4 regions of the Paenibacillus sp. 2TAB23 genome follow, and region 4 is predicted to be linked to each of the others. Evidence: riboswitches for the same ligand, from Rfam matches in the RefSeq annotation. Region 4 holds a riboswitch; each other region holds the start of a gene.
The links. A riboswitch is a leader RNA that binds a small molecule or an ion and turns the genes downstream of it on or off. The one in region 4 is predicted to bind cyclic di-AMP.

Region 1 (7,858 bases), on a different contig from region 4:
GTTGAAACAGCACGCGGAATCGAATACGGTAAAGTGGTGGTGGGACAGAAGCAAGTCGGTGAATCGGATGTCGTTCTTCCTCTTAAGAAAGTGATACGTATTGCGAGCGATGTGGATGCGAAAGTTGTTGAAGAAAATCGCGCTGCAGCTAAAAATGCGTTTTCTACTTGTCTTGAAAAGATAAAAGGACATCAGCTGCGAATGAAGCTGGTTGATGTCGAATTTACGTTTGACCGCAACAAAATTATATTTTACTTTACGGCAGAAGGCAGAGTAGACTTCCGTGAGCTAGTTAAGGATCTTGCCAGCGTGTTTCGTACACGGATTGAGCTCAGACAAATCGGAGTTCGTGATGAGGCGAAAATGCTTGGCGGGATCGGCCCATGTGGACGAGTATTATGCTGCTCCTCTTGGCTGGGTGATTTCGAGCCCGTATCCATTAAGATGGCCAAGGATCAGAATTTATCGCTTAATCCGACGAAAATATCCGGATTATGCGGACGCCTCATGTGCTGCCTAAAATATGAGCATGACAATTACGAGAGCATCCGCGAGGAGCTTCCGGCAATTGGTAAATTCGTAGTCACCTCATATGGTGAAGGTAAAGTAACGGGTATTAACACATCCACCAAAAGCGTGTATGTGCAGTTATTTGATACACCAGGTAAACCGAAAGAACTGTCGATGGATGATGTCGTCATCAAATAAGCGGCAGAGTGCGATTCTCACGGGTGAGGTTACACTCACGCTTGAAGCTCTGGGGTGGGAACTTGGAGAAGAACAAGATTTTTGCGAAAATGGACGAGCTGGATAGCCAAGTAGGCGTGTTCCATAAGGAGCTTACCGATTTGAAGCAGAAGGTAAAAGAACTGCTCGAGGATAATAAGCGTCTAAGTGAGGAGAACAACCAGCTGCGTCAGTTGTTTAAGAGAGAAGCAGAGCTGGAGCGCGAAGTGGTTAAAGCGCCAGCCAAAGGCAAGAAGCCGGGTGTAAATCAAGAGGTTCTTCTTCCACCTGATCATGCTTTCGTAGAAGCAAGTGTCGCGATCGGAGAAGGACATGACAATTTGACCCGGCTGTACCACGAAGGATTCCACATATGCAACGTATATTACGGGCATTTGCGGACGGAGGGAGACTGTTTATTCTGTCTTTCCTTTCTAAATAAATAATGGAATCCATATCGACATGCCGTCCTTGCCGCAAGGGCGGTATTTTTATTCATATATAGCTATGCAATAATGAAAAAAAACCAGGACGAGGAGCGGCGTACAACGTGTCGGAACAAATAACTTTAGCAGCAAATGAACGGCTTGATGATCTCATGACAGAATCGGGCCTGAAAATTATACAAAGCAGGGAAGTGTTCAGCTTCTCGCTAGACGCTGTATTGCTTTCTCGTTTTGCAAGTATTCCGAAGCATGGTCGCATCGTTGACTTATGTACGGGAAATGGCGTTATTCCTATGCTGCTGACGACAAGAACGAATGCAAAGATCGATGCGGTTGAAATTCAACCAAGACTTGCCGATATGGCTAGAAGAAGCGTTGAGCTTAATCAGTTAACGGAGCAGATTACAGTGATTGAGCAGGATCTCAGATTGTATCCAAAGCTAGCGGGAAATGGGATATATGATGCAGTTACCGTTAATCCGCCCTATATGCCGGTCACAGCAGGTGAACAGAATGAAAATGAGCATTACGCAATAGCCAGGCATGAGATTCATTGTACGCTTGAGGATGTAGCTGAGGCTTGCTCGCGGCTTGTCCGTCCAGGCGGAAAGGTGTCAATGGTGCATCGCCCTTCAAGGCTGCTAGATATTGTTGAAACGATGCGCAAATGGAGACTTGAGCCTAAGCGCATTCAATTTGTTCATCCACATGCAAATGCTGAAGCTAATATGGTACTAATAGAAGCGATGCGTGATGGCAAACCGGATATTAAGCTTCTCCCGCCTATTATGGTTTATGAGAATGGGGTGCAAATCGTTTGAATATACAAAAAAGCTTTGCTGACGCAGCAGCTTCCGGTGTAGGCAGCCTTTATCTCGTCGCTACGCCAATAGGCAATCTAGAGGATATGACCTTCCGTGCGATTCGCACGCTTAAGGAGGTGCAGCTTATTGCAGCAGAGGATACGAGACAAACTCGCAAACTGCTTACCCATTTTGAAATACCGACGCGAATTGTGAGCTATCATGAGCATAATAAGCGGGCCAGCGGTCCTGAGCTGGTCAGATTGCTGCTAGAGGGACAATCGATTGCACTCGTTAGCGATGCGGGGTTACCGGCCATATCAGATCCAGGGGCAGACCTTGTGAAAGAAGCTATCGAGAATAACATTCCGGTGATTCCTATCCCTGGTGCAAATGCAGCATTGTCTGCCCTTATTATCTCGGGCTTGCCGACTGATCGTTTCTTGTTCGCTGGATTCCCTCCACGCGAGAAAAAATCATTAACCAAGTGGCTGCAAGAGCTGCATGGCCAAGCCGGGACTCTTCTATTCTATGAATCTCCGCATCGAATCAATAAAACGCTCGTTATTCTCCGCGAGGTTCTTGGAGATCGCCAAATCGCATGCGTAAGAGAGCTAACGAAGCGCCACGAGGAAGCCATACGCGGAACGATATCGGAATGTATAGATTGGTTTGAGGAGCATCCGCCTCAAGGAGAATTCTGTGTAGTTGTAGAGGGAGCAGGAGGAATAGGCGCAAGTGAGCAGCCAACCGCTGACATTTGGTGGTCGGACCTAGACCTAGCGGCACATGTTGCCCATTACGAGGAACAATACGACCGTAAGGAAGCAATTAAAAGAGCAGCGCTTGATCGAGGTTTGCCTAAGCGTGATGTATATAATGAGGTAAATAGATGATAATGAGTTAAAAAAAGGGAATGTGGACAAAAAAAGACCTTCCTGGCCGGGTTCAAGCACAGGAAGGTATCAAGGAGTATAAAAAAGGTTAGAATTAACAAGTTGATAAGTACAGTATAACCTATTTTTTTTATTTTGTCACAGGTGTTGGCATCTCTGACAAACAAATATGACAAACAATTTTTCCTTTAAAATAGGAAACGTTTTCTGCATTGCCGCAGAAGATACATGCAGGCTCATATTTCTTAAGCATGATACGCTCTCCGTCTACATAAATCTCAAGCGCATCTTTTTCACCTATACCTAGTGTACGACGAAGTTCGATCGGAATAACGACGCGTCCTAGCTCATCAACCTTACGAACAATACCAGTAGATTTCATCATAATCTATCATTGCCCCTCTCAAAATACGATTCGCCATCGTTCGACATAGTTTTTACTTTTAGTATTACTATAATACCAACGATTACCATAATAGTCAACTAAGAATATTGCTTATAAGTACCGTAGTAGTGAGAATTTGACTAGATACTAAGGTCATATTACTCTGTAATAGAATACAACAGCTTCGACAATTTGGAAACTAAATTACGACACTATTCGACATCATATTCAGTTAATGTGTCGAAAATATGAACAAAGGAGATGAGAGACGATGAAGCAACCGCTGACAGAAGAGAAAGTTTTTAAGGATCCCGTCCACAATTATATTTATGTTCAGGACCAGACGATTTGGGATTTAATCAATACAAAAGAGTTTCAAAGATTGCGCAGAATACGGCAATTGGGAACATCTTATTTAACTTTTCATGGCGCGGAGCATAGTCGATTTTCACATTCACTCGGCGTCTATGAAATTACACGTAAAATTATATCGCAGTTCGAGCGCAATGGTTATCCGGATTGGCCAGCTGAGGAGAAACTAGTCTCATTATGTGCAGCTTTACTTCATGACGTTGGCCATGGCCCATTCTCCCACTCGCTAGAAGAGGTATTCGACACGGACCATGAACAGTGGACCTGCAAGATTATTCTGGAGGATACGGAGATCAATCGGGTACTCCGTTCCGTATCTGAACAATTTCCAGAACATGTAGCCGCTGTCATCCAAAAAACCTATCCCAAGCCCATTGTCGTTAGTTTAATATCGAGTCAAATGGATGCGGACAGAATGGATTATTTGCTCAGAGATGCTTATTTTACCGGCGTTAACTATGGAACCTTCGATTTAGAGCGCATTTTGCGTGTATTACGGCCCTATAAAGGGAAAATTGTAGTTAAAGAAAGCGGCATGCATGCCGTTGAGCATTATTTAATGTCCCGTTACCAAATGTACTGGCAGATTTACTTCCATCCTGTTACAAGAAGCTCAGAAATTATATTACGTCAAATATTTCGTAGAGCACAGGAGCTTTATGTGGGTGGGTATGTTTTTGAATGGATGCCGACACCTATTATGCGGCTTATTCAGAATACAATGACGGTACAGGATTATTTGAAGCTGGACGAGGCACTGGTTCAAACGGCATTCACGCAGTGGTCGGAGGAGCCTGATCTTATATTAAGCGACCTTTGCTGTCGGTTTATGAACCGTCAATTATATAAGTACATAACCATAGATAATCCTGACGAAGCGCTATTAAATGAGATAAGCAATTGCTTCTCTTCTATAGGAATGAATCCCGAATACCATATGGAAATTGATTATCCATTCGACTTACCGTATGACGTTTACAGGCCGGACAAGAAAGAAGGAGAAAAGAAAGAAAAAGCGCCGATTTTGTTACTTGATGGCCAGGATGAAATAAGCGAAATATCTGCCAAATCCGACATCGTTCGCTCGATTACAGGACTGCATCAAGGCCAGTATCATCTCTATTATCCAGAGGAGCCGCTCAAAAAAAATATAAAGTCCATCCCGGATTCATTAAAAAAAATATTTAAACTTGATTGAAGGAGCTAACACGAACATGACATTGTTATTTGACACACACACTCATTTGGATTCATATAAATTTGACGAGGATCGTGACGAAGTGATTCAGCGTGCAAAAGATGCTGGAGTACACATGCTCGTTAACATCGGCTTTAACCGCGAAACGATCCCAACGACGATAGCACTTGCCGAGAAATATGATTTTATTTATGCAGCGGTAGGCTGGCATCCCGTGGACAGCATTGACATGCGACCAGAAGATCTAGAATGGATTGAACGGCTTTGCTCTCATGAGAAGGTTGTTGCCATTGGTGAAATAGGGCTTGATTATCACTGGGATACCTCACCTAAGGATGTTCAGCAGCGTGTATTTCGGGAGCAGATTCGACTAGCCCGCAAGGTTGGAAAACCGATTGTCATTCACAACCGAGATGCTCACGAGGATGTAGTTCGCATACTTCAGGAGGAGAATGCATCCGAAATCGGAGGTGTCATGCACTGCTTCTCAGGGAGCTGGGAGACAGCTAAGCAATGCCTGGATATGAACTTCTATATTTCATTCGGGGGACCCGTTACATTCCAAAATGCAAGGGTGCCAAAAGAGGTACTTAAACAGGTTCCACTCGACCGGATTTTGATTGAAACCGATGCTCCTTACTTGTCGCCTCACCCCTTCAGAGGGAAGCGAAATGAGTCTGCTTATGTACTGCGAGTAGCGGAGACGGCAGCAGAATTATTAGGCAAATCGGTAGAAGAAATGGCCTTAATTACGACCGAAAACGGTAAAAAATGTTTTGGTATTGTATAAAAACGAGAGAAAAGGAGAGAATGAGAGACCTTTATCGCGTAAAAACTGATTTTTATAGCGAATATCGCTTAATTTTTCCGTCTTTATCCACCTTTTTCGCTTAAATCGTCTTTTATCGTATCTTTACAATTCACCTCGTATGAGGGTATGATTCATCTCAGAGCTTTAAAATTTTGTATTGGATTTCCAGTTTGCGCTTAATCTCCAAGTTGGAGAGCGGGGGAACCAGATGCGGGAAAGTGTTCCGCGTTTTGAATTCTTCAGGGGTGAATTTTGCAGCCATTGCCATGAGCATTGTTTTGCGAATAGGGCGACTCTCTTGTCCGAATCCGTCAGCTAACCTCGTAAGCGTTATAGAGAGTGATCAACCTCGTGCATCCATTTTCTGTATCCCAGTGTAATCAATTACTCGGGAAGCCACGAAACAGATCCTCTGTCGACGGCTTCTTTTTATTTTCGAATAATCGAGAATTTGTCGACATAGGGATAAAAGATGGGGGTGCCTGGATCGATATAGCAGTTCTGGATTGCGTGCTTGCACGCCAATATACTATAGTCGCGTCAGTTGTATCATGCGTAACACTTGGCGGCGGGGCTATGAAGGAGGACCGATGAAGTGGGAATACTCCAGGTTAAGGACACCCATGGGAAACGATCATCCAGCATGTCTTTCGCATTGCGATGGAAGCGTGAAAACTTGCGTTTGATTCTTTTGAGTGCTATTATCTCAATCGCTATGACTTTCATGTTTTTGGTGTTGTTGTACGGAACGGCTGTCAAAAGCGTCTCCGTAGTAGTGAACGGACAAGAAACCATTGTAGAAACGAAGCAATGGGTCCTGCAACGCCTACTGGATGAACAAGCTATCGCAATTGGACCACATGATGAGGTGTCCATACCGCTTAATGCGGCTATAAAGGACGGAGATCGTATTGAGGTGACTCATGCGATACCGGTAATTGTGAAGGCTGATGGCAAGACCTCTACTGTGTACACGACAGAGAGAACAGTGCAGGCAGCGATCGAGGAATTACATATTCCAGTTCGTGATCAAGATAAAGTTCAGCCTCCGCTCCATACCGTTCTGGATAACGAACTTACGGTGACCGTTGTTCGCGTCGACACGAAGGTGGCAGAGTCCGAGCGCTCCATGCCATTTTTGATCGTGAAGAAGACAGACCCGACACTGGCTGCAGGCAAGGAAAAGCTTGTGCAGACGGGTAAGGAAGGTCTTATCGTAGAGAGTATCGAGAAGCAGTATGAGGACGGGGTTCTAATTTCGAAGAAAATGGTCAGCAAGGTTGTCCAGACAGCTGCTGTTGATCAGGTCGTAGCCATTGGAACGAAGAAAGAAGAGCCTAAGGTGACGGTTCTGTCTAGCAAGAGCCCGAGCGTTGCAACGCTAGCCAAAGGCGGCGTTAATTTCAAGGCCAAAAGCGTTCTTAAAAACGTTACATTAACTGCTTATTCAGCAGGCGTGGCTTCGACAGGGAAAGAAAAGGGTCATCCTCAATATGGAATTACAGCTTCGGGAACGCAGGTCCAAGAGGGACGGACGATTGCCGTAGATCCCAAAGTCATTCCAATCGGCTGGTGGGTATATATAGAAGGAATAGGTTTCCGTCGAGCTGAGGATAAGGGCAGTGCGATTAAAGGAAACAAAATTGACGTATACTTTGATAGTACAAAAGTCGCTAATAAGTTTGGCAGAAAGAAAGGCATAACTGTTTATGTCCTTGGGCCGAATAAGCCTTCTGCAAGCTAGAGCAGCAGTGATACCATCAGCTTATCGCCATTATTAATTAAATATGCCATCATAAGGAGAGGCACTGCCTCTTCTTTTTGCATGTTTCGGAGTAAACGGAGTTTATGTAGAAAGGAAATGGCTTGATGATTAAAGAGATCATTGTTGTTGAAGGCAAGTCTGATACCATTGCAATCAAACGTGCGGTGGAGGCAGATACAATAGAAACCAATGGCTCGGCTATCGGTGAGGATGTACTCAGAAGAATCGCGTTAGCGAACGAGCGCCGGGGCATCATCATTTTTACCGATCCAGACCATGCGGGCGAGCGTATTCGTAAAATCGTTGCGCGTCATGCGCCTGGCTGCAAGCATGCCTTCTTGCCGCAGGAGAAGGCCTTGTACAAGGGGGATATCGGAATAGAGAATGCAAGCCCGGAAGCGATCCGGACTGCACTCTCCGAGCTTCGTACAGAGTCGGTGGATGAAGCGGGAGAAG
Region 2 (5,540 bases), on a different contig from region 4:
AGGCCCGAAGTTGTTCGAGCCCGAACCCGCAGCGTTATATTCGATGCTCGATACGCGGCCTTGAAACCATTTCGGGTCCTTAAAGCTTTGTCCGATCAGCTCTGAACCAACCACCTGTCCCGTTTGGTCTTTTATTAAGCTTCCCGCTGCTTGGCCCGGAAAGAGCAGCTGCGCTGCTCCCGTGCTTACTAGCGGATAAATAATCCCGCATATTACCATAAACAACACGCTGATGCGTAAAGGAACCGTGATGGCCGATAGCCTAGAGGGCCGTGGATCTTCATTTTTATAATCGTTCATTTCGTCATGCCTTCTCTCTCATAAGATAGAATTAAATCCACAAATGGACGGCAAAATCAATGAGCTTAATGCCGACAAACGGAACGACCACGCCGCCAAGGCCATATATGAATACATTTCGGCTTAGCAGCTTCGAGCCGCTCATCGGTTTGTACGCTACGCCTTTTATGGCAAGCGGTATGAGAAGCGGAATAATAATCGCGTTAAATATTAGCGCCGACAAAATCGCGGAGAGCGGTGAGCCCAGATTCATAATATTAAGCACGCCCATCTCGGGAATGGCGAGCATGAACATCGCCGGTATGATGGCAAAATATTTGGCGATGTCGTTCGCGATACTGAAAGTAGTGAGCGCACCCCTTGTCATCAGCAGCTGCTTGCCAATGGCGACCACTTCGATAATTTTGGAAGGGTCGGAATCGAGATCGACCATATTGGCCGCCTCCTTCGCAGCGATCGTTCCGCTATTCATGGCAAGGCCCACATCGGCTTGGGCGAGTGCAGGCGCATCGTTCGTACCGTCCCCCGTCATCGCTACCATTTTCCCTTCTGCTTGCTCGCGGCGGATGACCGCGATTTTATCCTCGGGCTTCGCTTCTGCGATGAAATCATCTACCCCTGCTTCGCGGGCGATTGTAGCAGCCGTCAACGGGTTATCTCCCGTGCACATGATCGTTTTGATCCCCATCTCGCGGAGCTGGTCGAATCGCTCCTTCATGCCTGGCTTTACCGTATCCTTCAAATAGATAACGCCGAACAACTGGTTATCGACAGCTACGGCAAGCGGAGTACCGCCTAAAGTAGCGATCGTATTCGAGATTTGCTCCAAATCGGCAGGGATGTCGCCGCCTTGCGCGGCAACCCATTTCTTTACCGCATCTACTGCGCCTTTCCTAACGCGTCTGCCATCAGCTAGATCCATGCCGCTCATTCGAGTCTCCGCCTTGAACTCGACGAATTCTCCGCCTGCCGCAAGCGCTGAATCATAGCTCATTCCCTGCTTCTTTGCCCATTCCAGCACGGAGCGCCCTTCAGGCGTTTCGTCCATAAGCGAGCTGATGGCTGCCCACTCCGACAAGGTCTCGATGCTGCACCCGATTACCGGCACAAGATTGCTGGCCATCCGGTTGCCGAAGGTAATCGTTCCTGTTTTATCAAGAATCATCGTATTAATGTCGCCTGCCGCTTCAACCGCCTTGCCTGACATCGCCAGTACGTTGAACTGTGTGACTCTATCCATGCCGGCGATGCCAATCGCGGACAATAATCCGCCGATCGTCGTCGGAATCAAACAAACAAGCAGCGCAATCAGAATCGGAATTTCCAGCTCGATGCCGAGGTAGCTCGCGATAGGCGCAAGCGTGACGACAACAATCAGGAAGATGATCGTCAAGCTGATCAATAATGTGCTCAGCGCGATTTCGTTCGGTGTTTTCTGGCGTTTGGCGCCTTCAACCAATGCAATCATTCGGTCAATGAAAGATTGTCCCGGCTCGCTTGTCATGCGTACTTTAATTTGGTCGCTGACTACACGTGTCCCGCCGGTTACCGAGCTGAAATCACCGCCTGCCTCTTTAATGACAGGAGCAGATTCGCCAGTGATCGCGGACTCGTCTACGGAAGCAAGCCCGGCAATGACCTCTCCGTCACCCGGTATCATTTCGCCTTGCGACACAATGACGATGTCTCCCTTGCGGAGCTCCGTTGACGATACGACTGTAACGGCTTCGCCAACCAGCTTATTCGCACTCATGTCCTGCTTCGATTTTTTGAGCGAGCTTGCTTGCGCCTTGCCTCTGCCCTCCGCGATTGCCTCCGCAAAGTTAGCGAACAGCAGCGTAAATAACAGAATGAAAAACACGGCGATATTGAAGCCCATTGTATCCTGCGATTGAAATAACCGAGGAAATACGATCATTAGCAGTACGATAAGCGTCCCTGCTTCAACGACAAACATAACCGGATTTTTGATCATGACAGCTGGATTCAGCTTAATAAAGCTCTCGCGGATTGCCTGCTTGAGCGCTCCGGCAGACAACGCGGAATTCGTCTTGTTTCGATTCATTATCGTTCACCTCATCCGTTAGCGGAGTGTTAGAAATTCTGCGATTGGACCAAGCACAATGACCGGCAGGAAGGTCAGAGCACCGATTAAAAGCACGGTTCCGATTAACAAGGCCGCGAACAGTTTATTGTCCGTTCGGAAGGTTCCGATCGTCTCGGGAACGGTCTGTTTGCGCATGAGCGAGCCTGCTACAGCGAGCATCGCAATCATCGAAATATAGCGGCCAAACAGCATCACGAGGCCGGTGCTTATGTTCCAGAACGGCGTATTGTCGCCTAATCCCTCGAATCCGGAGCCATTGTTAGCCGCGGAGGAGGTGAATTCATACAGCACCTGGCTTATCCCGTGAAAGCCTGGATTCGTAATCGCGCCATGCCCGAGATCCGTCATGAACGCAATTGCGGTTGGCACTAATATAATGAACGGATGCGCGAGAATGGCTACAGCGATGAGCTTCATTTCCCGCGGCTCTATTTTGCGGCCCAAAAACTCAGGCGTTCGTCCTACCATCAAGCCGCATATGAATACGGCAAGAATGGCATACATAAGCATGTTGATCAACCCGACGCCTTTGCCGCCGAATACGACGTTCAGCATCATTTCACCAAGCGGCACCAATCCTCCGAGCGGAGTCAGCGTGTCATGCATATTATTGACCGTGCCCGTCGTGGCTGCGGTCGTAACGGCCGTGAACAAGGCTGACTGGGCAATGCCGAATCTGACTTCCTTGCCTTCCATGCTTCCTTGAGATGCATCGATGCCAAGCGCGCTCATCGCCGGATTTCCTGTTTTCTCAGACGTATAAGCAACGCTCAGGAAGACGAGGAACAGACACATCATTGCGCTGAATACGACCCAGCCCTGCTTTTTGTTTTTGGCAAAAAGACCGAACGTATAAGGCAATGCTGCAGGCAGCGCCCACATCGACAAGATTTGAATCACATTCGTAAGCGGGTTTGGATTCTCGAATGGATGGGCGGAATTGACACCGAAAAAACCGCCGCCGTTCGTCCCAAGATGCTTTATTGATTCGAGCGACGCAACGGGGCCAATCGCAATTTGCTGCATGGCGCCTTCCAGCGTTTTGACGGTCAACGTCGGATCAAGCGTCTGCGGCACCTGCAGCGCAACGAGAACGAGCGTAACGATGAAAGAAAGAGGGAGAAAAATTCTCGTGTGCGCTTTGACGAAATCCTCGAAGAAGTTTCCGAGCGTCTTCCCTTTGCTCGTTATCCCGCGGACGAATGCAATCGCAACCGAGAAGCCCGTTGCAGCTGACGTGAACATCATCATCATGATGACCGCCATTTGAGAGAAGTAGGACAAGGCACTCTCGCCGCTGTAATGCTGCAGATTCGTATTCGTAATAAAGCTGATTACCGTATTGAACGTAAGCGTCGGCTCCATGCTTCCCATACCGTTCGGGTTAAAGGGCAGCGCATTTTGCAGCCGCAATATTACATAACTGAACGCGACCAATATCAGATTAGTAGCCATAAAGCTAAGCGCATATTTTTTCCAGCCCATGCCCTCACGCTTATGAACACCGATTAATGTAAAGATAAGCCGCTCGGTGCCGCCGAATACCCGGTCCAGTCGGTTCTGCTCATTGGAGAACACATGATAGACATAAGTGCCAAGCGGCTTAACCAGAAGCACGAGCACCGCAAGCACGACAAGCATTTGTACAATATCCATCGGATTAAATCCTCCTCTATTAAAACTTCTCCGGATGTATTAAGGCATAGACCAGGTACACGAAAATAAATAAAGCCATTATCGCCACGACTATCATTCGCGCTCGCCTCCCGATTGCCGAGTAACGCCATCGCACCAAGCAGCAAAGCCGTAAAATAAACCAAAAGCAACGAGTAATGTAACAACCATAAATACGTCCTGCATGGAAACGCCTCCTGCGCTATTTATTGTTTAATAAGAAGCTTACTTCTCCCGTTTGAGAGAAAACGATATGGCTGGCTCCAAGTCCCTTGTAGATAGCTCTAGGATTCCATTGCTGCGTGATGACATAAATAGGCTCCGAGGTCCAGCTGCGGCAGCATTGCACAAAGCGACAGCTGAGTGCGAAACTGCTCTCAAAGATGAATACTTCCCTGACCCGAAATGCAGGATGAACCCAGCTATTACGATCATTGGAATTGATGAATATCACGTCCGCAATGCCCTGCTTGCGGATCCTATTTGCCTCCTGCTTGCTGTTCGTCAGCACGACGAACTTCAGCCGGCGGAACTGCAACGCTCTTATAAAGGATTGGCTGGCTTCATTAAAGCCTGCCACAATAATTTGCTCTTCCTCCACACGCTCTATCCTCCATTTGGTAAAAAAGGCAACAAAAAAGAAGCCTTGGGATAAGAGGTACACATCCCGCGGCTTCTTGATACCCACAGCTGAATAAGCTGCGGGCAGCGCGCTTCTGTTGCCTCTCTCGAGTTCGCTTACGAGGTTAGCTGTCGGATTCGGGCCTTGAGAGTTGCCCTACGCTTGTATAGCCAAGCGATTCACCCCATGAACGGCAGTACTTGCAAGCAAGCCGTTCGTTGGTTCCCCCGTTCCTGCTTCCGCAGGACTCAGCGTTGTTCATACTTGTAATGCTTTAGACTTCAATCATTCCTCTCTCGAGCGACGCTTACGAGGTTAGCTGCCGGATTCGGGCGGTGAGAGTCGCCCTACCTTAACCGGTATCCATGGCACCGGTTAAAGATTCACCCCAGCTGTGCGCTCATCCGACTCTCACATCGGACACGCACACAGCGTCATCATTGGTTCCCCCGTTTTCCGTCTACACGGAAACTCAGCGATCAGTCAATCAAAGCTAAATAGTAAATCCTGTATCGAATCTTACTCCTCGCCCTAATAGCTGTAAAGCATGCCTGCTGGCTAATTTAGTCAATATCCGACTTCTACAAGCGTTCGCAACGCTTACATTCTTCACAAACTCTGAATACCTCACTAAATCAACGTTTTACTCGCATTTTCGAAAATAATTCTTGATGCTAGCATTCAGCTTATCCGACTGAATAAACAGACTTTTCTAACCTTGAGATCGATCAAGCATCATCGAGCATTTCTAAGAAAAAGATCGATTACCAAGCTTTTTTAATGACTTTTATGGAAAATCGGCTTCTGGCTGTCCGATGCTTGGCAACTCGCATTTTA
Region 3 (7,858 bases), on a different contig from region 4:
TGTATTCCAAATCAGGAAGGGGATAATTATTGTGAACCGTAACTATTACAATAATATGGGAAATGTAGGCGGCGTGAACGAAGCTGAATTTTGTCCCGATTGTCCAACGCAGACGATTTATGATCCGCCAATTACGCAATACGAGAATTATTACCATCCGCAGCTTGTGAATGTCATTCAAAATATCGAAACGGTGAAGCAGCATCATTGCTGCCCAGTCTATCAGCATCAATATACGCATACGGAGAAAAACGTTATGGTTTCAAGTGCGAAACAAAAGAAACGTGCTAAAGTATCTTCCAAAAAACGTTCGAATAAATAGTCCTTCCAAGCAAGTACGGACCCGTAAGTAAGGATGCTTCGGCAATGAAGCGGACTACTTACGGGTCTTCTGCTCGCCTTCAAGAATATATTTAAGAATATTTCGAAGTACCATTTGGTCTGCAAAAGCGAACATTCCATTTCTCCAGAACGACTTTATTCTCTCCGCTTGAAAGATCATTCATTCGTTCAACTTATATAGAAACACATATCAAAAGCAGGCTGCCGGATATTTAATCGGCAGCCTGTTCTGTTTCCGTGCAGGGCAATGGTCAATAAGTTATAAGTGAGCGCACAATTGATTGACGAACAGCTCTAAGTTGTGCTGGTCGAAACGAATCAAATATGGAAAGGAGCAGCACAATCTCAGCTTAAGGTACATACGGAGCTTGGGTACGGTGATTGAGGCTATCATTTTGAAGTAGGAAAGGATTATCACGTGTATGCCCATACCTCGACGATGATCTTAAGCGGATTACCTACTCGCAGGTGACAAATGTTCGATGCGATATTCATAGTTATGCTTGCATAGCTGCAGCAGATCATGCTTTAAACCTCGTTTGGGCTCGGTGAGGAGCGGAGCTCGGCGTTTTGTTTTGAAAAATTGTTGAACCTTCTTTCGGTCGGTAAGCCTGTTCACGATCAGCTCATCTGGCATTTCATTCGCGTATCTAGTCATTAGAAACTGGTCACAGGCATTTTCGGAGCATGGTTCAAGCTTATACAGCTGGAAATCGGTTAGCATGCCAGCCTGCACCTTCGCGACCATCGCGTGCAAGGACCCGAAGTAAATAACATCCTGATCGATGAACGCTTCTCGGTCAACGATTTGCTTATCAGAAGCCTGCTCCAAATTTCTAATGCTGACTAGCATTTGCTGTGCTTTCTCAAATTCCATTCGGGAGGCATAGTCGTCCATTTTTTGATATAGCGTTTGAATTAATGCCTTTCCGCGGTGAGCAAGCAGCACCGAGGCTTGATCGACATGGCTCAGATACTCCTGTTTTGAAATTTTCTCCTCGCATACGCCACTGCATTTTCCGATATGATAGAGCAAGCAGACTTTTTTGGGCATCGTTTTGCAGGTGCGGAGGCCGTAGTGCTCGGTTACAAATTCAAGCAGCGCATCCCGGAATCTCGCGTTTTTGAATGGTCCTAGTCGCTGCGGAGCTGTAAGCTCACGGGGATGTGCTTTGCCGGTACGGTTCCGGTAATAAACGTCCAGCCTTGGAAGCGGTTCAGCCGTAAGCTGCAAGTAGGCGTATCCGCTGTTATCTTTTTTCAATGCTCTATTGAATGGAGGCTTATGCTTTTTAATTAAATTATTTTCAAGCAATAGGCTCTCCGCCTCATTATTGACAAGAACAACCTCGATCGATGCAATCTCCTGCACAAGCTGGATGATTTTTTTATGGGTATGCTTTTTCGAAAAATAAGAGCGAAGCCGGCTTCTCAGATTTTTGGATTTTCCGATATAAATCATTCGGCCATCCTTATTTCTCATGAGATAGCAGCCAGGGCTCGAAGGATAATCGGCAGCTTTGAACGGGAATGACATACAGTATCCTCCTCCTATTGAATTCTCTTCCGGCTGTATTCGACATCAGTGCCGCGGGTTCCTTGTTTTTGAGAGGTCGTCATTTGAAAGGATAAATCATGATTACTCATAATCATTTGAGTATGTTAAAAACTTGATAGAGTCCGTAGACCTGAGTCAATAGTCGTGATAGAATATATTGGAATAATAGAGATAATAAAGGGGATTCCGAAATGAAGAAATCATTTACCGCGGCCATTATCAGCATCATTCTTCTCTTATCTTTATCAGCACAGCCGTTGTTTGCAGCCGCCAAGACGATCAAGATAAAGGTAACGTTTGTAAGCGCTGAGCTTATTGAGAAAAACAGTGTCGGAAATGAATGGTGGAGCGGAGCGACGATAAACGGGAAAGAAGTAAAGGAAGGCGCATCGGTAGTCCTCAACCTTAAAGCAACCGATCTCGTTAAGCTGCGAGCGGAGGCACAGGAGCAGGATAAATATCCAGACGACGGTGCGACGGACGCGAGTGTTAAAGTATCGGCAATCGGTGCAAAAGCGGTGAACAAGAAGCTTGAAGTCTCGGTTGTAGAAAATCGTGGCAGGTATTCGGGGAACGTAGCGAAGTGGGAGTTTCATTTTAAAATTCAAAAAGGTTAAATGAGAAAGCAGCTTCGATGGCTGCTTTTTTTGTAGCGCGTTAAAAGGAATTCGATTTGCAAACTTGAAATCGTTGCTTAAGCGGTGCAAGGTGCAGTAAGCGCTGCTCATATGTTGTAAAGCGAAGATAACAAGAGCATAAACGTGATACGGAAAGATTCATCGCAATGTAAGCGGTTAAATGAATGCGCGATATTCCAATTTAAAATAATTTAGCCATTTATGCTCGTTTACAATGGCTTTGCAGAGGAGTAAGATTCAGAGCGTGATCATTGCAAACGATTGATTGCTATAATCCTTAATCGCTGAATTCTGACAAAGAATCGGGGGAACCAAAGAGCGTGGATCCAAGTGGACCGTGCTCAGGGGTGAATCGGTTGGAGCTTTTCAACCGTAGGGCGACTTTTGCGCCCGAATCCGTCAGCTAACCTCGTAAGCGTCCAAGAGAGGAACTTAACGCCAGCCATCCAACTTTTTTTGGAAAGCTGCGGGAGAGTCCTTACTTTCCTGCGGCTTTTTTTTGTTGCCGTTAAACAAGGAAGCAAGTTATTAACACCTATGGTTAAGGAATGGGGAGTCAACATGGTTAGCAGGTTCAAACGGATTCTGATCGGGCGTCCGATGAAAAGCTCGGAGATCGAAGGGGAAAAGCTTAGCAAGCTGAAGGCGCTCGCGGTCCTTTCTTCCGATGCACTATCATCTGTTGCATATGGAACAGAGCAAATACTGCTCGTACTCATGGTTGCCGGATTTGCGGCAGTATGGTATTCGATTCCTATATCAATAGCTGTATTGGGACTATTGCTAGTGCTTATTTTATCGTACCGGCAAACGATATTCTCTTACCCAGCCGGCGGAGGGGCATATATCGTTGCTAAGGATAATCTCGGAGTTTCTACGGGCTTGCTGGCAGGGGGCTCGCTCCTCGTGGATTATATACTGACGGTTGCGGTCAGCACGTCTGCGGGAACGGACGCGATCACTTCTGCTTTTCCGTCGCTGCATGACCATCGGGTTGCCATCGCATTAGTCATGATTGTTTTACTGACGATCATTAATCTCAGGGGAATTACAGAGTCGGCCTCCGTACTTGCCATGCCGGTGTATCTGTTTGTTATTGCCATCTTTATCCTTATCATTTCAGGCGTTGTTAAGTTTATGGCAGGCGGCGCACATACAGCCGTCCCAGAGCTTGGCGCTACGGTATCGAACATAAGCTTGTTTTTATTATTGAAAGCTTTCAGCTCAGGCTGTTCTGCATTAACAGGCGTGGAGGCTATGTCTAACGCGATACCGAACTTCAAACAGCCTGCCGAACGCAATGCAGCAAAGACGCTGATCATGATGGGAACGATTCTAGGTGCGATGTTCATCGGCATTAGCTTGCTGGCCTATTGGTACGGCATTATGCCGAATGAGAAAGAAACAGTTGTATCGCAAATCGCGAACGCAACATTCGGAAGAGGCGTGATCTACTATATCATTCAGGGAGTAACAGCACTCATTCTATTTCTGGCTGCGAATACAGCCTATGCTGCTTTCCCGCTGCTTTCTTTCATGCTGGCGAAGGATAAATACATGCCGAATATGTTTATGGCACGCGGCGACCGGCTTGGGTTCTCGAACGGAATCATAATATTGGGCGTATTATCCGCATTGCTTGTTATCGCCTTCCATGGCAACACAGAAAATTTAATCCCATTATACGCGGTTGGTGTATTTATTCCTTTCACGCTTTCTCAGCTTGGAATGATGGTGCGTTGGTTTAAGCTGAAACCTTCTGGCTGGAAGACGCGTCTTATCATAAACACGATCGGCATGCTCACCACGCTTGCGATTACGCTTATTTTTATATTTACGAAGTTCAGCCATGTATGGATGGTCTTTATTTTCCTTCCGCTGGTTATTATGTTGTTTTATGGCATTCATCGTCATTACATGAATATGGCGAATGAGCTGCGGATCAACATGAACGAAGATAAGCCTGTTATCAAAGGGAGCACGATTGTTGTGCCGATCGCTGGAATCACTCGCGTCGTCAATCATTCACTTAGCTATGCGAAGTCATTGACGGACAACGTAGTCGCTGTCTATGTCGGGTTCGACGACGAGGATATTGAGCGGATGGAGAAAAAATGGGAGGAGTGGAATCCTGGAGTGCGGCTCATCGTACTCCGTTCGAGCTATCGTAGCATCATTCGGCCGCTCATGAGGTTTATTGATACGATTGAGTGGAAAACTTCCGAAACGGATCATATTACGGTTCTTATCCCGCAGTTTATTACAAAGCATTGGTGGCACTACTTCTTGCACAACCAAACGAGCTTGATGCTGCGTGCCTATCTGTACGCGCAAAAAGATGTCGTTATCGCAACGGTACCTTACCATTTAAGGAAGTAAGCGCAGAAGAAAAGCCCTCCAGCTCGGAGGGCTTTTCGAAGGCTGCTTTAGAAATTGCGTTGGCCTAGTTGCTGCTCCGCAATTTGAACAAGCTTTTTCGTAATATAACCACCGATTGAACCTGCATCGCGTGTGGACAGATTGCCATTGTAACCGTCTTGTGAGAAGGCTACGCCAAGTTGCTGTGCGGCTTCTGTTTTCAATCGCTCAATCGCGCCTCTTGCTTGCGGTACAACTAATGTATTCGAATTTCTTCTGCTCATTTCAATCACTCCTTCATGGGATGTGAGGTTATTATGTGTGAGTTTTGTAAATCTATACAGAAAAGAGAACAGAATTTTCAAAATAATTTAAAACACGGAGGAGATCAAATTAATGAACGGTAACCGAGTTTATATTCGGCTGATGGCTGACAAGGATTCGGAACAATTACATGCAATAAGACAGCGGAACTTTTATTTTTTTAAGCCCTTCGAGCCGATCCGACCGGATGAATATTTCACGCTGGAAGAGCAGCGGCGAATTATCCAAGCTGGCATCCAGGGAGCAGAAGAAGACCGTAATTATGTGTTTGGTGTATTTGAAAAACAATCAGAGTCGTTAATGGGGAGAATCGAGCTTTCCGGCGTTGCCCGCGGACCCTTTCAGAATGCCAGTCTAGGTTACTTCATGGATGAGGTGCATAACGGAAAGGGATATATGACGGAAGCAATTGGATTAGTGCTTGAGTATGCATTCTCGGAAATAGGCCTTCACCGTATCCAAGCAGGCGTAATGCCGCGAAATCTGGCGTCTGTCCGCGTTCTGGAGAAAGCTGGTTTCCGGCATGAAGGGCTGGCCAAACGCTACTTGAAGATCAACGGCGAATGGGAAGACCACGCATTGTATGCCATAACAACGGAGGATGTATAACTGACGAAGCATATACAAATGAAATAAAACCCTAAATATGTTTTTAAGCCTGTTTCGAAATTGCATACCGTGTTTATTATCCTAATAGAATGATACTATATAACTAGATAAGGGGAAGTGATGGTCAATGAAAAAAACGGTCATGATGTTGCTCAGCTTTGCATTGGTATTTGTGTTAACGGTAGGTGGAGTTGCTTCAAAGGTTGAAGCTGGCGCCCAAAAAGAGTTTTTGCAAATTTCCAAATACGAAAATTATTACGGTCAAGTAAAAGATGGGCAACCGCACGGTAAAGGTACAATGACATGGTATTCCACGAAATCGTATTCCGGTGATTGGGTTAACGGCAAACGTACCGGCACGGGTACGTATGTGAACAAGTACAAGGAAGATAGCAAAGATATTGTTATTACATATAATGGTGAGTGGAAAAACGATATTAAAGTAGGTAATGGTTCTTTAAATACGAAAATTACCGATTATTTGGGCGTGGTTGAATATCATAAAATCCAGTTCGGTACATTTGCCAATGATATTTTTGCTGCTGGCTACTCCGTTGCACATAAGAAGGCTGATCCTATTTACAGCTACAACTACAAAGATGCAAAGATGAACCTGCAAATTACAGGCACGAACGTTAATATGAAGGACGCTTGGAAAACGGGGAAATTCCCTTTGATCCAGTACAAAAAGGGGAACGTTATGAAGCATTACTCCATTGCTTTTAACGAAAATCCTTCATTAATTAAGCAGAACAAAGCAACGCTTGCGTATCTGAAAAATCTTCAAGCGCAGATCAACCCGCACTTAGTGAAGTTTGAAGCTTTGTCTAAGCGTGTTCCTTTAGCTTAAGCGGCAAGGTTAAACGGCAAGCTTGGACATTCCAATGCTTGCCGTTTTTTCATTCCCGACGCTGCCTGGTACCATAGAAATATGGTACTAGGTGAGCGCTGCCGTCTTGTGTATAGTTGAGCTAAAGAGACGACTATGGGCTGCAGGGAGGGATTGGACACGATGACAAGAAGCGTGATGATGCAGAGGGCTGCGGTTTTGAAGCAGCATGAACACTATGCCTATCAAGTCGCATATTACTTGCTCGAAGACGAGGATCTCGCCTCTCAGGCCGCGTCCAGCGCGCTGGCAGAACTCCTTTATGATGAAGCGTTTTTCACGCACGAGTGCGGGCATCGCATGCAGCTAATGAAACGCAAGGTGATCCAAACTTCACTTTCCACTAAAGCCTCCTTATTGCGGCAAGCGCTCTAAAGGCGAAGAAAGCATCTCCGCAGTTTATCTGATAAACTCCTCAATTGTCTCCTATCCGCGCCTCTAGCACATACAGGTAATGTCCATTTATCCTTGCGCCGCTCCTTGTTTTTCTATAAGTACAGATATGTTATAGTTTTTATGTAAGATCGGAACGCAAAGAAAGCAGTGTTGAATGAGCAATGCAGAAAGGAGCTGCGGCAGTTTGGTTATTGATTTAACCCATAAGGTAATGACCGGAATGCCTGTATACCCTGGAGATGACGAAACGAGCATCATCCATACACAGCAATTCGGCGTGGACGGCTTCAACAATCATCAATTGTCCATCAATATGCATGCAGGCACCCATATCGATGGACCTATGCACTTACTGGATGTGCAGCAGTACATAAGTGACATTCCGATCACCACATTTGTTGGGGAAGGTACTTTGATTGATACGAATGGTACTGACCTTGTCGAGTACAAGGAAGAGTACGAAGCCCTCATTCAGGAGGGGCATATCGTGCTTGTGCACACGGGGCATGGCAAGCTTTATGGCCAGCCTGCCTATTTTGAGGACTATCCGACATTGTCCTTAGCGTTTGTTGATCTGCTCATTCGCAAAAAAGTAAAAATGCTCGGATTGGATACGCCTTCACCAGACAAGCTTCCATACGAATGCCATCAGGCCTTATTCAGCAGTCAAATTCCGATCATTGAAAACCTAGCTCATGTAGACCGATTAATTGGCGTAAGAGCCTTTGAGGTTATTGCGCTTCC
Region 4 (7,858 bases):
GATCAATCCACATTCATGAAGGAATCGGGAGGCAAGCTGCGGCAGGATGAGGCAACGCTGAACAGCAAGGGCTACATGAAGCTTCTTACGCTGGAGACGCTTGATGGCGAAAGCCTGCTGCCACGCCTGCAATACGTTCAGCCTGATGACGGCAACGATAATGACTTCACCTTGGCCAAAATCCGGCTGCCAGAGCCCGTAGACCCGGGGAAATCGGTTACGCTTCGCATGGGCTATGAAGTTAAGCTGCCAGAGGTGTTCGCAAGAATGGGCTATTCCGGTGATTTTGTGATGGCGGGGCAATGGTTTCCCAAAATTGCGGTCTATGAGCCGACCGGAACGCGCGGACGAACGGCCGAGGGCTGGAATGTTCATCAGTATCACGGAAACTCCGAATTTTACAGCGACTTCGGCATTTACAGCGTAAGAATTAAAGTGCCGGAAGCTTACACCGTGGCCGCTACCGGCTTTCAAACCAAGCCTATCGAGATCAAGGATCAAATGAAGGTCTATCAGTTTTATGCAGATGATGTGCATGACTTTGCATGGTCGGCCTCGCCCGACTTCGTCTATGAAGAAACGGCCTACTCCGATACAGGAATACCTGGCGTACGCATAAAGCTCTATCTCGACCCGTCGCATGCCGCCTTAAAGGACCGCTACATGCATGCTGCCAAATCAGCTCTCTCGAGCTACGCCAAATGGTATGGCGAGTATCCCTATAGCACGCTGTCGATTGTCGTACCGCCTAAAGGAGCGAACGGCGCCGGCGGAATGGAATATCCAACGCTAGTCACAGCCTTTGCTGCGGAGAAACAAAATCCAGGCTACGATCTGGAACGTACAGTCGTTCACGAGATCGGCCATCAATATTGGTACGGAATGGTCGCCTCCAATGAATTCGAAGAAGCCTGGCTGGATGAAGGCTTTACTTCCTACGCCGAGGATAAAGTAATGGAGACCGCGTATGGCGTAGAATCTAATCTGCGTGTGGAGGCCAGCTACATGACCGATCCCGCCCCACTGAAGCAGCCTTCGTGGGCGTACGGCAGCCATTCGCAATATGCCGAAAACGTCTATATGCGTGCCAAGCTTGTGCTTATCGGCATCGAGAATCAGGTCGGCTCCCGAACGATGCAGAAGATTTTGCGAACCTACTTCCAGAAGTATAAATTCAAGCACCCTACTTCCTCCGATTTCCAGCGGATCGTAGAACAGGTGACCAAGACCAAATGGCATGATTATTTCAGCCAATACGTATATGACGATCAGATGGCAGACTTCTCGATTGAATCCATTCATGTTCGTCCTGTCACGCAGGATGGCGCCAACATGTACGAGTCCATCGTTCTTGTCAAAAAGAACGGAGGCACTAATGGCGATATAAGAATTCTCATGCGCTTTAAAGACGGCTCCGAGGTCACAAAGCTATGGCATGCGGAAGAATCGCATATGCAATATAAGCTCCTGCATTCCGCTCCGCTCGAATGGGCGATGGTTGACCCAAAATACAGCAACGTGCTCGATAACAAGCTCATCAACAACTATATGCAGGCCCAACTGCCCGAAGACACGCGAACGAGATGGAGCCTCGGTACGGTCAAGCTGATTGAAGGTCTGCTCGGGTCGCTGAGCTGGTAAGTAACTGCGTTCAAGGAGCGATAAACGATGAAGATACATGTGAAGCAAGGCTGGCAACTGGCAGTCAAGCATTTCTACCTAGTCATTTTATTATTTCTATACCAGCTGCTGTGGGGATTTTTCCTCTACCGTTTTATTGATTCGGTCGTGTCGCCTTTGCTGCGAAGATATCCGGGCTCTTATCCGTCCGACACGGCAGCTCAGGTCTTCATGACCGAGGCGCAGTTCCAGCTGTTCAAGACCGACGTCATTTCCCCCTATGTATGGATGCTCGGCGGCCTTTTGGCGGCAAGAATGCTGCTCACCCCACTATTCAATGCCGGGCTTTTCTACTCGTTTAATCAAGCACGCTCAGACGGCAGCACGCGCTTCCTGGAGGGCATTAAAAAAACGTGGAAGCCGGTCGTCCTGCTTTACTGGATAGAAGCTATACTTTCCATTGCACCTGCTTGGTATGTGCTGCCGCGCTCGTTAGACGCTCTCCTTGAGAGCGGCTCCACGACTGAGCTGCTGCAGACTGTGCTTCCTGGGGCAGCATTGTGGTTGCTCTGGGGCACTGTACTGCATTTGATATTCCTCGCCATGCAGTTCGGGGCCACATCGGGAGAAGGCGTATTCCGTTCCCTGTGGCGCGCACTCCGCAACTTCCTCTCCTATGCGGCTATCTCGCTCATCATGTGGGGAATCGGCGCTGCTGCCGGGCTCGTGGTAACAAGCTTATCCATGCTGTGGGCTGGACTGTTCGCACTCATTCTGCATCAGGGCTATCACCTCATTCGCACACTTATGAAGGTGTGGACGATAGCCGCTCAGTACGATTGCCTTCAAACCAAACAGCTTTAGCAGGAACAAGCCTTCTTCTCCACTAATAAAGTGGAAATGAAGGCTTTTTATTTGAAATTGCAGCGCAACTAAATGATGTCATTTCTGTATAATTAGGTGTATGAAATTAAAAGTTGGAGGATACACGCTAATGATGCGTAAAAAACTGGTAATCCTATCAATGGCCCTGCTCCTAGCCGGCGGTTCTATCGTTGCAGCAGACAAATTAATGCAGAAAGTTACGCTGCTTTACAATAATAAGCAATCGCTGGAAGACGGTCTTCTTGTCGACGAAAAAGTGTATATCAACATTCGCTCGTTATCCGACTCCTTGCAGGCTTTTATCCAATGGAAAGGCAGCGAAAAGAAGCTTGTCATCCAAAAACCGAACGTCCACATGTTTATGATGAACGAGAAAAGAACCATGTTCGGGCAGGTGGAAAAGGGAAGCGTCCAGAAGTTCATGGTACAAGCGCAAATCGACAATTTAAATGTAGCGATAACGGAATTCAAGGTCACGCTCACCGATCCTAACGACAAAGAAATAACGATAGATCGGCGCAGCCAAACCGATGATGATTTCAAGGAATTTGTCGAGAAGGACTCCTTCTGGTTCAGCTCTAAGCTTGTCTCGTATGATTTCAAATACGCCGGAAGATACAAGCTGCGCTTCTGGATGGAGCAGAAGAATGCCGAGCCTCAGCTGATATCGGAGAAAATCATTACAGCCAAATAGAACACTGCATTCAAACGCAGATATACGAATCACAACAAAACCTCTGTTCATTCAGAGGTTTTTTGCATGAAAATTTTCTAATCTTTTTCTCGCAAATCATTCATTTACCGCCAACTGCGGGACTTTAGACTTGTCTATGCCATTTATAGCTGGAGGACGAATCGGTATATTTTACAACGTATTCACATAATTAATGAAATTGAGTGAACTCATTTAGTAAGAAAGAACTAGTAATGATCGTTTATCTTACACAAAAAACGGTTAAACGAAGGAAATAGTCAAAAGGTTACATGAGAATTATTAGAATTTGCAATTAAAGGCAGGAGATCAATGAAAATAATCGAATAATTCTCAAGAGCAATAAAAAACGGCCTAATTCCCTATCGGGAAACGGGGGAACCACTCTGGGTGAATTGATTCCGACGTCTGATTTATCGCAGCGCCTGAGGAATCATAGGGAACCTTCAACCGAACCCCACAGCTAACCTCGTCGGCATTGGAAGGAGTTTCACAATTGAAAAAGATTACCGCAATACTCCTGGGTCTCGTTCTCGTGCTCGCTTTCCAAGCGGGAAGCGCTTTCGCAGACTCAAAACTGAACGGATTCATCAATGATGTTATTGGTAGTCCGTACAAAAGCGGCGGAACAACGTCGAGAGGTTTTGATTGCTCCGGTTTTACGAGCTATGTGTTCGATAAAATGGGCATCGAACTTCCACGCACTTCCGGTTCGCAAGCAAAATCAGGCACGAAGGTCGCTAAGGCTGACCTAATTCCGGGAGATCTTGTGTTCTTCGACACAGTCGGTGGCAATAACAGCACCGTATCCCATGTTGGCATTTACATCGGAGACGGCAAGTTTGCACATTCTTCCTCCAGCCGAGGCGTTGTGACAGACAAACTTAGCTCCTCTTACTATGAAGACCGTTATGTGACTGCACGTCGTGTCATGGACGCGGATTCTTTCCAATCGTATGCCGACGCACAATAGAGCAACCTATCCCCTCTCTTAGAGAGCTGCACAGGTAGACTCACTTCAGCAAAGCCGCAGTTTTTTGTCCTCTGACGACAAATGACTTGCGGCTTTGCTGTTTCATTTCAAGCTGATTGCAGTGTGCATGCTGCCGCATTCAGGGAAGGAGAAATACCCGATGTATTTGTTTATTCACCGCAAGGACCTGCGCACCTCGGATATGCGCGCTTTTGATTATATAAATAAAAAACATACGCAAGGCATACATTTGCTGATCATAGATCCCATCCTAATTGGAGAAGGCCGGCTGACAAGCCATAGCGGCCGCAACTTTATGGCGCAAGCCGCTTCCTTGCTCTACAGCTATTCTAGCGCCGGCAAAGAGCTTCATGTGCTTTATGGCGATCCTGCTGCGATTACGGAGTCGCTCCTGCTCGCCCATCCTATTGAAGAGGTTATCGTCCATGCGGACTATACCCCTTATTCGAGGCAGCGGGATGACCAAATCGGACAAACCGTACGCCGCTTAGAGCGTCGCTGGATGCCCATTGCCGACGCACCGCTTGCCGATCTTGAAGCTTTCCCTGCCTACGCAAGAAGATCGGAGCCATACAAGGTATTTACGCCATTCTACCGGATGTGGGGCAGCTTTATGCTGGAGTCGTACAGCCCTATGGGCAGCACCACAATCAACGACCTCTCCACCATGCAGGAAATAGACCAGAGCGCTTGCCTTGCATTCGCGCTTCCAGAAGCGGTATCATGCGCGCTTGGAGGCACGAATGTGGAGGGCTCACCCAAATCGCTTGCTAGGCTGGATCGCTTTGTACGGGAACGCCTCGCTTCTTACGGGGACGTCCGCGACGCGTATGCCAATGATCAAACTAGCGGACTTGCACGCTTTCTGAATACAGGAGCCATTTCAGCACGCCATGCATATGAGCTTACGCAGGGTTTGCATGGATCTGAAGCTTGGATACGCCAGCTCGCATGGCGTGATTTCTACCTGTACCAGGCGATGTATCATGAAGACTTTTTCAAATATGAGCAGCTTGCTGATTTGAGCCCGCTAACAGGCACGAATTTCAAGGCGTGGTCGACGGCTGCAACAGGCATTCCGATCATAGACGCAGCCTTGACGCAATTGAACCGGACGGGTGAAATGCCGAACCGCTTGCGAATGGTCACCGCCATGTTTTTGACTAAAAACCTGCTCTGTCCATTTACTCTCGGCGAGCAATATTTCCGGCTCCACCTAAGCGACTACGACAACACCCTTAACCGCGGAGGCTGGCTTTGGTGCTCCTCGCTTGGCTACGACGCCGCACCTTATTTCCGCATTATGAATCCCGCGATTCAATCGCAGACGCATGATCCGAGCGGAAGCTATATTCGGCGCTGGCTTCCTCATCTGGACCATTTGTCCGATAAAGAGATTCATCTGCCGCAAAGCGGCGCAATCGTGGACTTGAAGGCTTCGCGCGCAAGGGCGATTGAAGTGTATAAAACGATATTGAAATAGACAACAGGTAATTCGACTAAATATTGGACAAACAAGTAAACTATTTCTTGTATTTACTAATAAATAAACCTCCGCATTTGCTTTGAAACAGCAAATGCGGAGGTTTTTCAATTTTTTTAAGGCTTGTTTCATTTCAACCTTCGGCGTTTATTGCCCGCATCTGCTTCCTGCCCAGGATGAGCATGACTGAAAGCAGCAGCAGCATACCTACCACTAATGAAGTGATGTACCATAAAGTTGATTGCACATTGAATTGATCCATGAACCAGCCTGTTACACGGGGGAATATCGCTCCTCCAAGGCCGCCGCAAGCTACAAGCAGGCTCGTCGTTCTTTCGGTCATCCCCGGAATGAGCTCGTTCGCGTACACGAGGGCGATTCCGAAGATGCCGGAGAAAAACAATCCACTAAGCGCTATGAGAGCCAGCATCCAGCTCAACTCGCCCATTACTGCCATGAGAACAAAGATAACGGATGCCCCTGCCGTAGCGATCAACAAATACTTGGAATAGCCCATTCGGTCAGCCAGCACGCCTGCGAACAGCCGTCCAAGCACCATAGTACCCCAGAACAGGCTGAGTGCTGCTGCAGCACTGGACTCTCCCACTTCCGAGCGTACGATTAGGATGGAAGGCAGATAGTTAGAGAAGCTCATTTCCATGCCTACATAAATCATAAAGAACAATGCTGATAACAACAGAAAAGGAAGAGCCTTGCGCGGATAGCCGAAAAAGAACGATGCGCCTGCCGTGCGCGTATTTTTGTTCATTTGATTGTCTGCATGGGCTGCACGATCTTCCTTATTCTGCGGAATATAGCCTAATTGATCGTCTATTTCTCCAAATGACATCGTTAGCCATAGAACAAAGGTAATGCCTGACATTGCGGCTAGTATCGGAAAAGATACCTGCCAAATGCTTTGCTTAATCAGATACGCTGCTGCGATGGGAATCAATAGTGCACCTACGCCGAAGAAGGTTTCGAGGCGACTCATCGCCGATGCTTTGCCATTCTTCGCCATATCAATAATCATAGCGCCAACTACTGCTTCGGTCATTCCGAAGCCCAGCCCAGCAAGCGGAGCAATCGCAAGCATCCATCCCCACGGGAGCAGAAGGCTGTAAGCCGCTTCACTCAGCGTAAGCACTCCCATGGCGATAAGGACCGCGCCACGTTTGCCCACTCTCGCCGTAATGGACGGCGCAAGCAGAACGCCGACCAAAAACCCGAGAAATTGGTTCATGATCCATTGCCCGCCATCTTTATATTCGAGATGATAATGCGCGATAAGCTGCTCTAATATAGATCCGCCCACAACATGGGCAACCCCGATAATGAGGTAGGACAGACAACCAAGCCATATTAATTTCTTCATATTCTTGTTTCTCCTTATGTACGCACGATCTTCTTGCGCCTATCTGATATAATAAACCTATTTGAAGCCTTTTACCCATTAAATAAGGCCGTTCAGCCAGACGGAGGTGCCGGGTCTATGACAAATAAACAAAGCTCCCACCATTATAATCGAGAAATACTCGATATGACCATACACCCGCTCGAGATCTCTCATGCGATGGAAATATGCCACTGGCGTTATGAGGCTCCATTTAATTGTTATAATTGGCCGGCCTGGGAGCAAATGAAAAAAGACGAAATCGAATTTGGCGATTCCGTCCTTCGTGCTTCTCAATATGCAGCTGTATTGGATAATCAGCTTGAGCTGATTGGCTTCGCGCAGTTCTTCCCTATTGCCGGCGTCACCCGCCTTGGGCTTGGGCTTCGTCCTGACCTCTGCAGCCGCGGACTAGGGCCCTCCTTTACCAAGCTGATTGTCTCGGAAGCAAAGCGCCGCACCCCGCACAATGAAATTGATTTGGAGGTCATCGCCTGGAATACGCGTGCCATACGCGCCTATCAGCAAGCAGGTTTCCAGATAACAGACACTTACTCGCGTTCTACCCCAGCCGGCTTCGCTGAGTGCCACTGCATGGTTTACGGGATTGCGGAGCCTTAAATCCGCTGGGCACCTCGCTCCGTATCCTTTAAATCCATAAATAATATAAGTCCAGGCGCAACCAGCACGGACACAGTCCGAATCCAAGCATGAGAGTCGAGATCCGTGTAGGCGCGCGATACGATTGCCCTTCTCGTTTCATTTAACTGC

Region 1: linked by a shared signal. The riboswitch ahead of AB4Z29_RS28575 (ubiquitin-like domain-containing protein) and the one ahead of AB4Z29_RS29990 (C40 family peptidase) in region 4 are both predicted to bind cyclic di-AMP.
Region 2: linked by a shared signal. The riboswitch ahead of AB4Z29_RS01340 (hypothetical protein) and the one ahead of AB4Z29_RS29990 (C40 family peptidase) in region 4 are both predicted to bind cyclic di-AMP.
Region 3: linked by a shared signal. The riboswitch ahead of AB4Z29_RS12460 (APC family permease) and the one ahead of AB4Z29_RS29990 (C40 family peptidase) in region 4 are both predicted to bind cyclic di-AMP.

The regions. Positions count from the first base shown of each region.
Region 1 is NZ_JBFRGD010000029.1:63,521-71,378, reverse strand. Features, by position in the region: gene AB4Z29_RS28610 (PSP1 domain-containing protein) at 1-708, shown strand, start outside; gene AB4Z29_RS28605 (initiation-control protein YabA) at 771-1,172, shown strand; gene AB4Z29_RS28600 (tRNA1(Val) (adenine(37)-N6)-methyltransferase) at 1,325-1,993, shown strand; gene rsmI (16S rRNA (cytidine(1402)-2'-O)-methyltransferase) at 1,990-2,871, shown strand; gene AB4Z29_RS28590 (AbrB/MazE/SpoVT family DNA-binding domain-containing protein) at 3,002-3,256, opposite strand; gene AB4Z29_RS28585 (HD domain-containing protein) at 3,528-4,826, shown strand; gene AB4Z29_RS28580 (TatD family hydrolase) at 4,849-5,616, shown strand; cyclic di-AMP (ydaO/yuaA leader) riboswitch at 5,801-5,982, shown strand; gene AB4Z29_RS28575 (ubiquitin-like domain-containing protein) at 6,233-7,381, shown strand; gene rnmV (ribonuclease M5) at 7,507-7,858, shown strand, end outside.
Region 2 is NZ_JBFRGD010000001.1:299,657-305,196, forward strand. Features, by position in the region: gene kdpC (potassium-transporting ATPase subunit KdpC) at 1-300, opposite strand, end outside; gene kdpB (potassium-transporting ATPase subunit KdpB) at 332-2,365, opposite strand; gene kdpA (potassium-transporting ATPase subunit KdpA) at 2,384-4,063, opposite strand; gene kdpF (K(+)-transporting ATPase subunit F) at 4,083-4,160, opposite strand; gene AB4Z29_RS01340 (hypothetical protein) at 4,284-4,682, opposite strand; cyclic di-AMP (ydaO/yuaA leader) riboswitch at 4,802-4,967, opposite strand; cyclic di-AMP (ydaO/yuaA leader) riboswitch at 4,992-5,191, opposite strand.
Region 3 is NZ_JBFRGD010000007.1:92,767-100,624, forward strand. Features, by position in the region: gene AB4Z29_RS12445 (hypothetical protein) at 32-322, shown strand; gene AB4Z29_RS12450 (GIY-YIG nuclease family protein) at 797-1,879, opposite strand; gene AB4Z29_RS12455 (hypothetical protein) at 2,092-2,517, shown strand; cyclic di-AMP (ydaO/yuaA leader) riboswitch at 2,811-2,971, shown strand; gene AB4Z29_RS12460 (APC family permease) at 3,100-4,917, shown strand; gene AB4Z29_RS12465 (small, acid-soluble spore protein, alpha/beta type) at 4,965-5,180, opposite strand; gene AB4Z29_RS12470 (GNAT family N-acetyltransferase) at 5,293-5,829, shown strand; gene AB4Z29_RS12475 (hypothetical protein) at 5,957-6,679, shown strand; gene AB4Z29_RS12480 (hypothetical protein) at 6,842-7,093, shown strand; gene AB4Z29_RS12485 (cyclase family protein) at 7,299-7,858, shown strand, end outside.
Region 4 is NZ_JBFRGD010000034.1:15,384-23,241, reverse strand. Features, by position in the region: gene AB4Z29_RS30005 (M1 family metallopeptidase) at 1-1,641, shown strand, start outside; gene AB4Z29_RS30000 (hypothetical protein) at 1,669-2,484, shown strand; gene AB4Z29_RS29995 (hypothetical protein) at 2,615-3,199, shown strand; cyclic di-AMP (ydaO/yuaA leader) riboswitch at 3,559-3,710, shown strand; gene AB4Z29_RS29990 (C40 family peptidase) at 3,714-4,190, shown strand; gene AB4Z29_RS29985 (FAD-binding domain-containing protein) at 4,351-5,694, shown strand; gene AB4Z29_RS29980 (MFS transporter) at 5,828-7,069, opposite strand; gene AB4Z29_RS29975 (GNAT family N-acetyltransferase) at 7,187-7,708, shown strand; gene AB4Z29_RS29970 (EAL domain-containing protein) at 7,705-7,858, opposite strand, start outside.